One region of the Marinibaculum pumilum genome, then DNA from elsewhere that is predicted to be linked to it. Evidence: predicted binding sites of a transcription regulator. Region 1 holds the regulator's gene; the other holds the start of a gene.
The links. The regulator HrcA, encoded in region 1, represses chaperone genes, less so after heat shock. The targets are predictions, from matches to a motif close to GTTAGCACTCNCCNNNGGNGAGTGCTAAC.
Positions count from the first base shown of each region.

Region 1 (3,223 bases):
CATTGTCCGCCTTGACGATGGTGTAGGGCACCATGCCCTTGTCCTTCTGGGTGGTCGGGTCTTCGAAGGTGCGGCCGATCAGCCGCTTGATCGCGAACAGCGTGTTGGTCGGGTTGGTGACCGCCTGGCGCTTCGCCGGCATGCCCACCAGCCGCTCGCCATCGTTGTTGAACGCGACCATGGAAGGCGTGGTGCGCGCCCCCTCGGCGTTCTCCAGGACCTTGGGGTTCTTGCCCTCCATCACCGCCACGCAGGAATTGGTGGTGCCAAGGTCGATACCGATAACTTTACCCATAATCATCCTCTCCATTCCGGCAGCTCGGCCGGGCCACCTGATGCACCCTGCCGAGCCCCTCGAGACCTATGTTCGCTCGATATATAGGCGGGGCCCGATAGTGTCGCAACGGTGTGAAATCCAATTGTTCTGCGGCTTTCCGGCGGCCCCGCGGCATGCGCCGGCCGCCATCCGCCGGTTTCGGAACCTGTCCGGGGATGCCGGATGCGATGCCGCAGCCGGCCCTCAGGGACGCGATCGCCGGATGCGGCTCAGGCCTTGGTGTCGACCCGGGGCTGGGCCTGGCCGCCGCGGGAGACACCGACCTGCGCCGGCCGCAGCAGGCGGTCGGCGATGGTGTAGCCGGGGGCCATCACCTGCACCACTATGCCCGCCGGCTGGTTCGGGTCCTCCACCTCGAACATCGCCTCGTGCAGGTTCGGATTGAACTTCTCCCCCATCGCCTCGATGCGCTGGATGCCGTTGCGCTCGAAGGCCTGCAGCAGCGACCGTTCCGTCGCCTCGACCCCTTCCAGCAGGTTGCGCATCGGTTCCGGCAGTTCCTCGCGCTTGGGCCCCTGCGCGGCGCTGTCGATGGCCCGCCGCAGGTTGTCGGCGACGTCCAGCATGTCCTTGGCGAACTTCGACGCGGCATATTTCACCGCATCCTCGCGGTCCTTGGCGTGGCGCTTCTGGGCGTTCTCCTGCTCCGCCATGGTGCGCAGGAGATGGTCCTTCAGCTTCGCCACCTCCTCCTGCAGCGCGGCCACCTCGCCGACCCTGGGATCCTCGGGCGGCGGTTCCACCTCGCCCTCCAGGATCTCGTCGATGGCGCCGCGGTCGGCGGCCTCCGCCTCCGGCGGATCCGGCAGCTTCTCGCTCTCCAGATCGGAGCGCTGGCCGGCCGGGCGGCCGTCGCGCTGTTCGTCCTGCTCCTGGGGGCGCTGGCTGCCGGCGCCGGCCTGCTCGCTGTTGTCGTTCACGTTCATGTCCTCTGCTCCGATCGACAGGCGCCGACCCGCCCTGCGCGCGGTGGACCGGCCGCCGCCGCAGGACCCGCGCCCGGATAGTCCTTTCGCGTCAGCCGATCAACCGGCCGACGACCTGTGCGGTGAAATCCACCATGGGGATGACCCGCGCATAATTCATGCGCTGCGGTCCGATGACGCCCAGCGCGCCGACGATCTGCTGGTTGCGGTCCTGGAACGGCGCGACGATCATGGAACAGCCGGTCAGGGAGAACAGGTTGCTCTCCGCCCCGATGAAGATCCGCACCCCTTCCGCGCCCTCGGTCAGGCTGATCAGGCGCAGCAGGTTCTCCTTCTCCTCCAGCTCGCCGAACAGCCGGCGGATGCGCTCCAGATCGGCCATCGCGCTGACATCTTCAAGAAGGTGGGCCTGGCCCTTCACGATCAGGGTCGCCTGCTCGCCGCTGCCGGCCCAGACGGCAAGGCCGCCGGCCACCACCCGGGCGGCGAGGCCGTCGAGCTCGGAGCGCTTGCTCTCCAGCTCCTCCTTCACCAGGTCGCGCGCCTCCGCCAGGGAATGGCCGCGCACCCGGGCGACGAGATATTTCGCCGCCTCCGCCAGCTGCGTCTGGGTCAGGCCCGGCGGCAGGTCGAAGATCCGATTCTCCACCGTGCCGGAGGAATCCACGATCACCACCAGCGCACGGTTGTCGGGCAGGGAGACCAGCTCGACATGCTGCAGCACCGTGTCCCGCTTCGGCGCGAACACCAGGCCGGCGCAGCCGGACAGGCCGGACAGGGTACCGATCGCCTCGTTCAGGACCTCCGGCACGCTGCGGCCGCGGGCCGCGGCCTTGCCCTCGATCGCGTCGCGCTCCTGCTCGGTCAGCGCGCCGAGCTCCATCAGGCTTTCCACGAACAGCCGCAGGCCGGCCGGCGTCGGCAGGCGCCCGGCAGAGGTGTGCGGGGCATAGAGCAGGCCCAGCTCCTCCAGGTCGGACATCACGTTGCGCACCGAGGCCGGCGACAGGCGCATCTCCAGGCGTTTGGAAATCAGCCGCGAGCCGACCGGCGCGCCGGTTTCGACATAGGTCTCCACGACCTGCCGGAAGATGTCCCGGCTGCGTTCGTTGAGTTCCTGGAGTGCGGGGCCGTTCATGGGTGTCCGAACTATCCGATACCGGGCCACTGTGCCTGGCTGGCACAATGGTCCCGATCCACGGATTTAGGAAGCCGGTGCCCCTTCCGTCAACATGGCCGCCGTCCCGGCCCGTGACCGACGGCCGAGGTGGACCCGGGCGCCGGGCCTGGGATAGAACCCCGCCACCGCGCCGCCGCGTCGGTCCCGAAGGGCCCGCAGGCAACGGCGCAGACCTGCCTGGAAGGACAGACGAGATGCGTCCGAGCGGACGACGATCAGACGAGATGCGGCCGGTGACCCTGGAGCCGGGCGCGGCGAAATATGCCGAGGGCTCCTGCCTGTCGCGCTTCGGCGAGACGGTGGTGCTCTGCGCCGCGACCATTGAGGAGCGGGTGCCGGGCTGGCTGCGCAACAGCGGCCGCGGCTGGGTGACGGCCGAATACGGCATGCTGCCCCGCTCCACCCATGAGCGCACCGACCGGGAGGCGGCCCGCGGCAAGCAGTCCGGCCGCACGCAGGAGATCCAGCGCCTGATCGGCCGCTCCCTGCGCGCCGTGACCGACCTGGAAGGGCTGGGCGAACGCCAGATCCGGATGGATTGCGACGTGCTGCAGGCCGATGGCGGCACCCGCACCGCCGCGGTGACCGGTGCCTGGGTGGCGCTGCACCAGGCAGTGTCGAAGCTGGTGGAGGGCGGCGCCCTGCCGGCGCTGCCGATCACCGGCCATGTGGCGGCAGTATCCTGCGGCATCTATGCCGGGCAGACGGTGCTCGACCTCGACTATGCCGAAGACGCCAATGCCGATGCCGATGCCAACTTCGTGCTGACCGATACCGGCG
Region 1 is NZ_JBHRTR010000035.1:26,490-29,712, forward strand. Features, by position in the region: gene dnaK (molecular chaperone DnaK) at 1-295, opposite strand, end outside; gene grpE (nucleotide exchange factor GrpE) at 547-1,263, opposite strand; gene hrcA (heat-inducible transcriptional repressor HrcA) at 1,355-2,401, opposite strand; gene rph (ribonuclease PH) at 2,638-3,223, shown strand, end outside.

Region 2 (3,223 bases), on a different contig from region 1:
GGGCAGCACGCCTTCCTCCACCGCGGCGCGGGTGGCATGCATGGCGTCGTCGACCCGGTCCTTGCGCTCCTTCACCTCGACCTCGGTGGCGCCGCCGACCTTGATCACCGCCACGCCGCCGGCCAGCTTCGCCAGCCGCTCCTGCAGCTTCTCCCGGTCATAGTCGGAGGTGGTCTCCTCGATCTGGCGGCGGATCTGGCTGCAGCGCGCCTCGATATCGGCCTTCTTGCCGGCGCCGCTGACGATGGTGGTGTTCTCCTTCTCGATCACCACCTTCTTGGCGCGGCCCAGCATGTCGATGCCGACATTCTCCAGCTTGATGCCCAGGTCTTCGGAGACGACCTGGCCGCCGGTCAGGATCGCCATATCCTCCAGCATCGCCTTGCGGCGGTCGCCGAAGCCCGGCGCCTTCACCGCCGCGACCTTCAGGCCGCCGCGCAGCTTGTTGACCACCAGGGTGGCCAGCGCCTCGCCCTCGACATCCTCCGCCACGATCAGCAGCGGCCGGCCCGACTGCACCACCTTTTCCAGCAGCGGCAGCAGGGCCTGCAGGCCCGACAGCTTCTTCTCGTGCAGCAGGATGTAGGGGTCCTCGAACTCGACCTTCAGCTTCTCGGCGTCGGTGATGAAGTACGGCGACAGGTAGCCACGGTCGAACTGCATGCCTTCCACGACATCCAGCTCGGTCTCCAGGCTCTTCGCCTCCTCGATCGTGATCACGCCTTCATGGCCGACCTTGTCCATGGCCTTGGCCAGCATGTCGCCGATCGTGCGGTCGCCATTGGCGGAGATGGTGCCCACCTGCGCGATCTCGGCATTGGTGGTGACCTTCTTCGACCGCTTCTTCAGCTCCTCGACCACGGCCGAGACGGCAATGTCGATGCCGCGCTTCAGGTCCATCGGGTTCATGCCGGCGGCATCGGCCTTGCAGCCCTCGCGGACGATGGCCTGCGCCAGCACGGTGGCGGTGGTGGTGCCGTCGCCGGCGCTGTCGTTGGTCTTCGAGGCCACCTCGCGCACCATCTGCGCGCCCATGTTCTCGAACCGGTCGGCGAGCTCGATCTCCTTGGCGACGCTGACGCCGTCCTTGGTGGTGCGCGGCGCGCCGAAGCTCTTCTCGATCACCACATTGCGGCCCTTCGGGCCCAGGGTGACCTTCACCGCATCGGCGAGGATGTCGACGCCGCGCAGCATGCGGGCGCGGGCATCGCCGGAAAAGCGGATTTCCTTGGCGGACATGGTGTCTCTTCCTCCCGTCAGGCGGCCCTGGCGACCGCCGGGGCGTCAACGATGACGCCCATGATGTCGGACTCCTTCATGATCAGGAGTTCCTCGCCGTCGATCTTCACCTCGGTGCCGGACCATTTGCCGAACAGCACCCGGTCGCCCGGCTTCACGTCGGGCGCGACCAGTTCCCCGGCCTCGTTGCGGGCACCGGGGCCGGTGGCGATCACCTCACCCTGGCTGGGCTTCTCCTTCGCCGTGTCGGGGATGATGATCCCGCCGGCGGAACGCTCATCCTCTTCGATGCGACGGACGAGAACGCGGTCATGCAGTGGTCGGAACGTCATCTCTGTTCCTCCGAAATCCCTTGCTGTGAAGCGAATTTCCGATCCTTGGCACTCTCAGGTCGGGAGTGCCAACCGCAGCGGAGATAGGCGCAGCCGGGCCCGCGATCAAGATCCGCGGGAACCGAATTTCGCTATATTTTTCAGGAGGTTAAAAAGCGACAACAGAAACCCGTCGGCCGCCATGCAGGCACCGCGCGGGTAGTCGGCGACGCAGGCGCCGGGGGCGTCCGCGTGCGGTTGTCGAAGAGAGACGGGCGGCATCTGCGCCGCCGTCACGGGGCAGATATTTGGCCGCTTCCGCGATCCGCGCAAGTGCCTTTTCAATAGGGGATGCGCGATGCGTCCCAGGCGAACAGGCCGCCGCTGTCGGCCGGCTGCAGCCCGTCCAGCACGGCCAGCAGCCGCCCCGCCGCCTCGGCCGGTGCGGACAGCTGCGCCGCCGGCACATTGCGCTGGAAAGGGGCGGAAAGCGGGGTGTCGACGGTGCCCGGATGCAGGGCGACGCAGAGTGCCCGGTCGCTGCGGCGGGCCAGCTCGATCGCCAGGCAGCGGATTGTCTGGTTCAGGGCCGCCTTGGAGGCGCGATAGCCGTACCAGCCGCCCAGACGGTTGTCGGCGATGCTGCCGACCCGGGCGGACAGGGCGGCAAAGGCCGCCTTGCGGTCACGCGCCAGCAGGGGCAGCAGGTGACGGGCCAGCAGCGCCGGGCCGATCGCGTTGATCCGGAAGGCCTGCGCCAGTCCCTCTGCGGTCAGATGGCGCCAGCTCTTCTCTGGATGCAGGCCCGCCGCGTCATGCAGGACGCCGGTGGCGACGATCACCAGATGCAGCTCGCCCGCCGATGCCCGCAGCGCCTGCGCGGCCGCCTCGATGCTGTCCTCCCGCTCCAGGTCCAGCCGGTGCCAGGCATCGGCTGCACCATCCGGCACCGGCCGTCGCGACAGGGCATGCAGCTGCGCGACGGCCGGCAGGTCGCGCAGCCGCGCCAGAAAGGCGCCGCCGATGCCGCCGGTCGCGCCGACGACGGCGACGTTCAGACCTTCGCCGAAACTGCCGAGAACGGTATCGCCCATGCCGTCCGCCCTTCCTGAAGCCTGATCCGCGCATGCCGGGGATACGTAGACCGGGCAGAAGCGGATCGGATTGCGGAAGGACCGACGGATGGCAATCAGCGAGACGGCACCGGCCGGGACGACGGCGGGCAACGCGGCCTCCGGCACGGCGCGGGTCCCCGCCGCAGCGCTGTGGCTGGGACTGGCCGGTGCCCTGCCCTTCCTGGCCCTGGCCGCCGCCCTGTTCCTGGCGCCGCCGGACCTGCGGCCGGTCGCGCAGCAGGCGATCGCCGGCTATGGCGCCGTGATCCTGTCCTTCCTGGGTGGCATCCACTGGGGCCTGGCGCTGCAGGCCGGTCGCCCGCTCTGGTCCCGCCTTGGCCCTGCCGTCCTGCCGTCTCTGCTCGGCTGGGCCGCGCTGCTGCTGGCGCCGGTGCCCGGCCTCTTGCTGCTGGCCGCCGGCTTCATCGCCATGGCGCTGGCCGACCACCGCGCCGCACGAGCGGGCGCCGCGCCGGACTGGTATCCGCGACTGCGCTGGCCGCTGAGCGGGGCCGTCACCGCCAGCCTCTGCCTCGCAGTCCTGGCGATCGCCGGCTG
Region 2 is NZ_JBHRTR010000048.1:65,660-68,882, reverse strand. Features, by position in the region: gene groL (chaperonin GroEL) at 1-1,239, opposite strand, end outside; gene ACFOGJ_RS25315 (co-chaperone GroES) at 1,257-1,571, opposite strand; gene ACFOGJ_RS25310 (SDR family oxidoreductase) at 1,892-2,644, opposite strand; gene ACFOGJ_RS25305 (DUF3429 domain-containing protein) at 2,733-3,223, shown strand, end outside.
Region 2: the regulator HrcA is predicted to act here: its motif matches at 1,616-1,644, upstream of ACFOGJ_RS25315 (co-chaperone GroES).